2 regions of the Ornithinimicrobium pratense genome follow, and region 2 is predicted to be linked to the other one. Evidence: predicted binding sites of a transcription regulator. Region 2 holds the regulator's gene; the other holds the start of a gene.
What was found. The regulator LexA, encoded in region 2, represses DNA repair genes until DNA is damaged. The targets are predictions, from matches to a motif close to TCGAACANNTGTTCGA.

Region 1 (4,409 bases), 270 kb from region 2:
CAGCGGTGAGCAGAAGCGCTCCATGAGCAGACCGTGCTCCATCGGGTCCACACCGCTGATCCCGAGCAGGTAGGTCACCAGGCTGCCCGCGCCCGACCCCCGGGCGGCGACCCGCACCCCATGCTCCCGGATGAGGTCGCAGACCTGGGCGACGGTGAGGAAGTAGGTCGGGTAGCCCAGCCCCGCGATGACGCCCAGCTCATCGTCCAGGCGGGTGCGGATGCCCTCAAGGTCTGCGGTGCCCGCCCCGGGGTAGCGGGTGCTGACGGCCTGGGTGCAGCGTTCGGTGAGCACCTGGTGCGCCTGGCCGATGCCGCTGACCCCCAGCACCTCGGGCTCGGGCAGGTGGACCGAGCCCAGACCTAGGTCGGAGCGGGCATCCTGGTGGCAGGCGGCGGCAAGATCCAGGGTGGCGCGCAGCAGGTCGGCGGCCCGGGAACCACCACCGGAGGCCCGCTCCAGCTGCCGGGCCAGACCGACCATGGTGCCGGTCCCGGCCAGGTGCCCGGCGGTGCTGACCCGGTCCAGGTGCCGCTCGTCGAGGGTGACCATCCGCCGGGCCGCGTCGAGCACGTCAACCACCCGGGCCTGCTCGGGGACGGCGTGCCGGACCGCGGCAGTAAGGACCGCGGGCACCCCGACCTCCCGGGCCAGGGCCCACAGCGCGGTGGCATGCCCCAGGCTGGCGGGGGTCCCCTCCGGACCGCCGTGGCAGACGACCTCGACCCGCACCGTGTCCGGAGGGAGCAGATCGACCCAGGCCTGCAGCAGCAGCCGGGCCTGCCCCCGCCGCCGGGCCAGCAGCGCCCGCCCCACGTCGGAGTCCGGGCCCAGCAGCACCACGACCGGGGCGACCCCCTCGACCGGGGTTGCTGCCCGGGCCAGCAGTTCAGGAGAGGTCCGCGGCACCGAACGCTCACCCGCCAGGTGGGTGTGCGTCACCAACCGGCAGAGCCGGGCCCACCCAACTCCTGGCCCCACGCCACCACGCTGCCCGCGGGCGAGCACGACCACCCGCGGCTGCAGGTCGTCGACCAGGGTCCCGCCCTTGACTGGGGTGCGGGACGGATGTCCTGAGGTGGGGGGCAGATGTGCCGGGGTGCCGCCCTCCCGCAGCCCGGTGACCACGGCAGGGGAGGCCGCGGACGACGGGTCACCGGTCGCCAGCGCCGAGCTGCCCAAGGCCAGGTCGACACCTAACACCGGCAGGATCCCGGCGTCCTGGCAGGAGCGCACGAAACGCACGGCACCGTAGAGACCGTCGCGGTCGGTCAGCGCCAGGGCAGGCTGACCCAGCTCGACGGCCCTGGCCACGAGGTCGGCGGGATGGGACGCGCCGTAGCGCATCGAGGCGCTGGAGGCGACGTGCAGGTGGACGAAGTCGCCCCCCATGCTCATCCCCGCCCGAGCGGTGCCAGCTCGGTGGGCAGCGGCAGCTCGCAGGGCAGGTGCAGGCAGGCCCGCACCAGCTCCAGGAAACGCTCGCCTGAGCGGACCAGGTCGTCGGCGTCACGGGCGGTGACACAGTCGACGCCCCGCTCCAGAGCCAGCCTGCGCCGCCCGGAGTCGGCGAACAGCACCGCCCACTCGGTCAGCTCCGGGGCGACCGTGGGCAGCATCTCCCACACGCTGCGCGGTCGGGCCCGACGACTGGGGGCGGTCCGAGAGGCCACCAGCGCCGCCCCTGCCCGCAGCGCTGCCAGGTGCGCCTGGGTGTAGCGCTCGCCCGCCGTGCTGCTGTGGCAGGCCGCCAGCAGCCCGGCCCGGGCCCGGTCCAACAGGTCCAGCACGGCGCCTGCCGTCATCCCCGGCCCGGGAAGTGTGCTCTGCGTGATCGTCATCTCGTCCATCCCTCCTCGCTGGGGCGGACCGTCCGCCGCCCGCTCCTTGTCTGCATCACGTGCTCTGCATCACGTGCTCTGCATCACGTGCTCTGCTCTCAGTCGCTCACCCGGGCCAACCACCACCGGTCGTCCTGCACCAGGTCGTAGACGCCGGTGCCCATCGACTGCCCGGCTCCTGCCTCCACCCGCCACACCCGACGCTCCAGGTCTTCCCCGTCGTGATCCTCAGCCCGCCACCACGGCACCCGCTGGGACCACTGCCCCAGCACCGCCCGGACCAGGTGCACCCGACCGCGCCACAGGAAGACCGTGGGCACCTTCTGGGCCTGGGCCCCCACCTCCGTCCAGAGCGTGGGCAGCGCGCCCTCCACGCGCACACCGTGCTCGGTCGCTGCTCCCAGCCGGACCTCGACCTGCTCCTCATACCGCCTGCTCATGGGCTCCTCCTCCACCGCCGACCCGCACGTTTTTCGAATACATGTTCGATAAGACAAATGTACGACCTGTGCCCAGCACTCTGTCAACCCCGTCCGACAGACCTGTGGACAGCCGCCGCGACCGTCGACCAACGGCCAGGATGGGAGCCGACCCGGGCCAGCTGGAGGGGATGGCCCGGGTCGACCCGCTCGCGACGGGCTCAGGGGCCAACTCCCGCTAGGCTCGACCTCGGACGCAGCAGCGCCCCTCGTCATCAAGCATCACCGAGCCAGGAGGCCGAGCCCCCGTGCCGTTTGCCCATCCGCTGGATGGCGTCGACCTGCGCCACCGGGTGCAGCAGGCTCTCGATCGCCACCTCCAGCACCAGCGCACGGTGCTCGCCGAGCTCGGCGCGCCGATGGACCCGCTCGTGGACGTCATCGAGCACCTGCTCTCTGGGGGCAAGCGGCTGCGCGCGGCCTTCCTCTACTGGGGCTGGCGCGCCCTGGGCGGCGAGCGCGAGGACGACGCCGCCGCGGTGCGCGCCTCGAGCTCGATGGAGATCTTCCAGGCCGCCGCCCTCCTCCACGACGACGTCATGGACAACAGCGACCTGCGGCGCGGACGACCCACGGCGCACCGCGCCTTCGCCGCCCTCCACCGGGAGCAGGGCTGGAACGGTGACCCGGAACGGTTCGGCCTGGCCGGCGCCATCCTCGCCGGCGACCTGTGCCTGAACTGGACCGACGAGGTCTTCGCCACCAGCGGGCTGTCGCCTGCTGCTCTCCAGCGCGCCCGTCCCGAGCTGGACCGGATGCGCACCCAGCTCATGGGTGGCCAGTTCCTCGACGTCCTCGAAGGTGCCCGTGGGTGGCAGGACCTGAACTACTCCCAGCGGATCGAAGCCTGCCGCACGGTGATCCTCTACAAGAGCGCCCGCTACTCCGTGCAGCAGCCGCTGCTCATCGGGGCACGCGCGGCCGGCGCCTCACCGCAGACCCTGGACGCCCTGGCCGCGTACGGCGACCGGCTGGGCAAGGCCTTCCAGCTGCGCGACGACGTCCTGGGCGTCTTCGGCGACCCGACCGAGACCGGGAAACCGGCCGGTGATGACCTGCGCGAGGGCAAGCACACCGTACTCATCGCGCACGCGCTGGAGCATGCGGACACCTCCGGGGCCGAGCTCGTCACTGCGAGCCTGGGTGACCCCGACCTCGATGACGAGACGGTCACCGCCTGTCGCCAGGTCCTGCTGGACTCCGGCGCCGTCGACCGCACCGAGCAGATGATCACCGACGAGGCGAAGGACGCCTTAACGGCGCTCTCGTCCACCCCGGAGCTCACCGAGGAGGGTCGGCACGCGATGGTTGAGCTGGTGGCCATCTGCACCGACCGCGCGACCTGATCCTGGCGCCCACTGCACTAGGGCACCGGCGTTCTAGAAGGCGTGCTCCTGCGCCCGGCGGCGCACCTCGGTCTTGGCCCCGGCGTGCAGGGAGGCGATCGCGCTGCCGCCGGCGAGACTGTCGTCGGGGGCATGCAGCCAGTCGATGATCTCCTCGTCCGCGAGGCCGCCATCAGTAAGTACGGTGATCGTGCCCCGCAGCGCGACCAGCGGGCCCTCCTCGGTCACGAAGGTGCTGGGGACCATGAGGGCCCGGTTCTGGCCCCGCCGCCGGCCGACGAGCTCGCGCTCGTGCAACCACCGTTTGACCGTGGGCAGGCTCGCGCCGGTCCGCTCCATGATGTCGGGGACCGTCAGCCAGCCGGGAATTACATCGCTGTTACTTACCACATCTTCTAGTCAACCACATGGAACGACACGCCGCGAAGGTGGCGCTCCCGCTTTCTGGGCTGTACTGTCCCTCCTGTCCCAGCAGAACCGGGTTCATCGCCGATCCCGCATGTCCCTAACGTCGCACCTGTCCCGGAGTCAACGTGCCCCTCTTTGCCGCCCTGCCGCCCACGGATCTACCGACCCACGCCTACATCCCGCCGACCGCGGTGCACGGGACCGCGCCGTTATCCCTCGACCTCGCCCTGTCGGTCACCCGCACGCACACGGTGCGCTCGGGCGACACCGTCTACGACATCGCCGCGCGGTATGGCGTGAGCGCGCAGGCCATCGTGCGGGCCAACTCCCTGTCC
Region 2 (4,409 bases):
CGCCTCCACGGGAGGGGTATGGAGTGCGCTCGTCGGCGGCTTCGGCGGCATGCGCGACCACGGTGGCAATCTCACCTTCGACCCCCGCCTTCCGAGAGAGTGGGACTGCCTCACCTGGCGGATGCGCTGGCACGGCTGCCGGCTGCGCGTGCGGCTGGAGCACGACGCGCTGTCGATCGCGGTCGAGGTCGGCGGACCGGTGACGGTGCACGTGCGGGGTGAGCAGGTCCAGGTCGGCACCGAGGAGGTGCGGGTGCCGCTGGCCGACCAGGGACCGCGCCGTGACGGCGGACCGGACACTGGTGACCGGGGTCAGAGCATCCCCACCGACCGCGAGCAGTCGCGGCGGGTCTCCTCCTCCCCTGTCCCGCCCGGGGTCGTGCCGCACAACTGGCCGGTCGGGTCGGCAGACATCACGGGGCCGGTCCCGGTCCAGCGTCACCCGCGCGACGTCTGAGGGCTGATCAGCAACCGCCCTGTGCCGCCGGGGCCGGCCCTGGCACCTGCGGCACAAGGCCGGGTCAGCATCCGGAGCCTCCGGCGATCCGTCTTGGCGCGCCAGGGCCGGTGTGGTCGGATAGCGGGTATGACCGATCCGACCGCCCTGCCCTTCCAGGACGACGACCGCCCCGGCACTGCGCCGGAGGACTCGATCTACGAGGGGCAGCGGCCCGGGGTCCCTGGCACCGAGCACGCCGAGGGTGGCGTCCAGGAGGATGACGAAGGGGGTCGGCCCCTTTCGTCCGGGGGCAGTGACCTGCCGCCGTCGGAGACCGACCGGCTGGCCGCGCAGGTGACCGGAGCGGACGACCAGGTGGGGATGACCGCGCTGTGGCGGCTGACGATGTCGCTGGACCACTGGTGGTTCATCGCCGTGGGCGACGAGGGCCTGGAGTCGCCGGCTGCGGCCACGATCGAGGACCAGCTCATGGTGCTGACCTTCACGGCTGCCGAGCGAGCGCGGGACTTCGCCGTCAAGAACGGCATGATCGGGCCGGATGAGGACCTGCGCGCGATTGCCCTGCCCCCCCGTGAGGTCGTCGAGTCGGCCGAGACCTACCGCCAGGCCGGCATCGGCGGGCTGATGTTCGACCCGCATATCGCGGGCTACTTCATCCCCACCGGGCAGCTACCCATGGTCTGGGACGCCGTCTACTCCACGGCGCAGGGTGTCGACCCGGCCGGTGGCGCGGGGTCCGACGGCGCGGACGGGACCGCCCTGGGCCGCGAGGGCTGACCCGGTCAGCGGCCGGGGATCACCAGCTCCTGGCCTGCGGCGATCGAGCTCGTGCTCAGCTTGTTCGCCCGCTGGATGTCGGTGACCGCCTCGCTCAGGGGCACGTCGGGCAGCTGCTCGGCGGCGATCTGCGACAGGGTCATCCCGGGCTGGACGACGATCGAGCTGGTCGCGCCGGCCGGACCGATCAACCCCATGAGGGACAGCAGCACGAGAGCCACGACGAGGGTGGCGGTGCTCGTCAGCGCGAGCCGGCCCCGCCGGGTGATCCGCAGCGGTCTGACCGCGCCACGTCGGGCTGCGAGCGTCCGGCCCGCTGCGGAGGCCAGCGCCCCGCCGTGGGCGGCGCTGCTGCCGCCGGCTCCGGTCGGCACCAGTCGCAAGTGTGGGGGGATCCCGCGCGGTGCGCGTCGGCGGTCGGACCGGCCCGGGGCGAGCCCCAGCGGGAGGGCCGCAGTGGTCTCGAGGGTGGCAGTGCTCATGCTGATCACCTTCCTGTTCCTCTTGGTCCTTCGGACGCTTGTCCGATGGAACTTTGTCCTAGTTGTAGCACAGCCGTCCGAGGAAGTCGACACGCGGACCGAACAGATGTTTGTCATTCGATCCTGGCGCACGTACCCTTGTGGCATGTCAGGAACTGAATCATCCGCCACTGACAAACCCTCTGACCTGGACTTTCGGCCAGGAGCCTGACAAGCAGCGGGAGTGGCGACAGAACGAGGGGATGGAGACCCATGGCCACGATCCACGAGCTGCCCGACCGAGACGGTGGGGCCAAGCTGACCAACCGGCAGCAGCGCGTCCTCGACGTCATCCGCGACTCGGTGGACGCCCGCGGCTACCCGCCGAGCCTGCGCGAGATCGGTGAGGCGGTCGGGTTGACCTCACCCAGCTCGGTCGCCCACCAGCTGAAGATGCTCGAGCGCAAGGGCTACCTGCGCCGCGACCCGCACCGACCCCGCGCCATCGAGGTCGTCCACCCCACCACCGAGGGCCAGGGCTACCGGCGTGGTGACACCGATGGTGGGCGGGTCTCGCACGGTGAGGTGGACGAGACCGGCATCGGCGATGCCCGGCCGCGTCCTTCCTACGTGCCACTGGTCGGGCGCATCGCCGCCGGCGGGCCGATCCTGGCCGAGGAGGCGGTCGAGGACGTCTTCCCCCTTCCCCGGCAGCTGGTCGGCGACGGCGAGCTTTTTTTGCTCAACGTGGTCGGTGACTCGATGATCGACGCCGCGATCTGCGAGGGCGACTGGGTCGTCGTGCGCCGTCAGCCGACCGCCGTCAACGGAGACATTGTGGCCGCGCTGCTGGACAGCGAGGCCACGGTCAAGACCTACCGCCATCGCGACGGCAAGACCTGGCTGATGCCCCACAACCCCGCCTACGAGCCGATCGACGGCGACCACGCCACGATCCTGGGCAAGGTCACCGCGGTCCTGCGCCGGGTCTGACCCGCCTGAAGCCCCCCTAGACCGCGGCGTCGTCTTCGACCTCCATCCCCTCCGGAGGCGGCGCCGCACCATACCGCTGCACCGGGCACGGCCCCGGCAGCCTGCGCAATGACCTAACCGCTCGGAGCAGCGCCGGCCAGCTCCGGCTAGGACCCCCGCCGGCTCAGGCCGACGGAGCCGGCCCCTCGTCGATCGCGTAATAGTCGTACAGCTGCTCTTCTTCGTCTTCGGTCAGGTGCTCGACCGCCGGTATCTCCGGGGCGTCCTTGATCATCCCGACCGGGTAGGGGACGCGGATCTGCGTGCCCACAACCTCGGCGTTGGTCAAGGGGCAGAACACCCGGCGGCCACCGAGCCACCCGGTCCGCACCAAGACCCACGCCGGGACGCCCGTGGCGTTGTCGAGGTAGACCCTGTCCAGCGGACCGACCTTCACTCCGGCCTGGTCGAGGACTTCGGCGTCGTAGAGGGCGTCGAGCTGAGCCTGGGTGACCACGGGACCTCCTGGATGTCGTGCAGCGGCGTCCCTGCAGTCTGCTCCCCCGGGACACCAGGAGGGGCACGACCCACCGGTCGTGCCCCTCCTGGTCAGGCTCGCTTAGGCGGCCTCAGATCACTGTCCGTCAGACGCCGCTGCCGCGGCCATCCCGGTCGGTGCCGCCCAGACCATCCCGGTCGGTGCCGCCAAGGCCATCCCGGTCGGTGCCGCCCAGGCCCTCGCCCTGACGGTCCACGTCGACCTCCTCGTGGGACACGTCGGTGACAACCTGCTTCTCGTCGGTGACGGTCTCCTTCTGGAGCCCGACACGCTCGGTCGCGACCACGTCCTTGTCGATGACAGGACGCTCCTCGTGCAGCGTCACCTCGGCCTCCTCATCCTGGAGCCGACCGCCGGCGTCCACGTCACCCGAGGCGACGGGCTCGCGGACGATCTCGACCTCTTCGCGCTGGACGGGCACGGTCACGTTCTCCTGCTCGGTGACGACGTGCTTGCGCAGGCGCACCCGGCCGGTCTCCACCTGCTGGGTGCCGACGTCGACCCGCTCCTCGTGCAGGGTCATCGAGCCGTCGTCGGTGGAGCCGCCCGCACGGTGCAGGTCGGCGTCCCCCGTGCGCTGCCCGCTGCCGACGTCGCCGCCGGTCGTGTGCCCCTCAGCATGCACGCCCTGGTGGCCCATGACGTCGCCCACGGCCGCGTCACGGTCCCCCGTGCCTCCAGTGTGGGTGCCGGTGCCTGCGGTCCCGGCCGTGTCGAGGTCGTCGTAACGGCTGACGTTGACCCCCGCGCTGCCGTAGTAGCGGAAGAGCGCGTCCTGGTCCTCTGCGGACAGGTGGGCGTCCGCGTCCACGTTGGGCGCATCCTTGATGACGTCCTTGCTGGGGACCACGCGCACCGTGCCCTCGGACGAGAGCTCGGCTCCGTCCAGCGGCACCAGGCTCTCGCTAGTGCCGAACCAACCGGTCTTCACGCTCACCCAGCTCGGTTCGCCGGTGTGGTCGTCCAGGTACACCTGGCCGACGCCGCCCAACTTCTCACCATCCTGGGTGACTACCTGGGCCGAGTAGAGTTCGTTGATCTGCTCCTGGCTGACGTTCATGTGTCGCCTCCTTCGAGTCAGTTCCTGCCCTGACCGTTCGGCCGGGGCTCAGTAACGACTCCATCACCGACCGCGCGTTGGTGCATCTTGGAGCGACACCCGGCACCCCTAGAGGTGGCC

Region 1: the regulator LexA is predicted to act here: its motif matches at 2,315-2,330, upstream of FY030_RS05580 (DUF6504 family protein).

The regions. Positions count from the first base shown of each region.
Region 1 covers NZ_CP044427.1:1,235,409-1,239,817, reverse strand. The annotation lists gene FY030_RS05590 (DNA polymerase III subunit alpha) at 1-1,392, opposite strand, end outside; gene FY030_RS05585 (SAV_6107 family HEPN domain-containing protein) at 1,395-1,841, opposite strand; gene FY030_RS05580 (DUF6504 family protein) at 1,940-2,281, opposite strand; gene FY030_RS16315 (hypothetical protein) at 2,536-2,709, opposite strand; gene FY030_RS05575 (polyprenyl synthetase family protein) at 2,692-3,666, shown strand; gene FY030_RS05570 (Rv2175c family DNA-binding protein) at 3,700-4,056, opposite strand; gene FY030_RS05565 (lytic transglycosylase domain-containing protein) at 4,200-4,409, shown strand, end outside.
Region 2 covers NZ_CP044427.1:966,062-970,470, reverse strand. The annotation lists gene FY030_RS04410 (glycoside hydrolase family 65 protein) at 1-457, shown strand, start outside; gene FY030_RS04405 (hypothetical protein) at 587-1,237, shown strand; gene FY030_RS04400 (LysM peptidoglycan-binding domain-containing protein) at 1,243-1,719, opposite strand; gene lexA (transcriptional repressor LexA) at 1,972-2,691, shown strand; gene FY030_RS04390 (PRC-barrel domain-containing protein) at 2,855-3,187, opposite strand; gene FY030_RS04385 (DUF2382 domain-containing protein) at 3,315-4,289, opposite strand.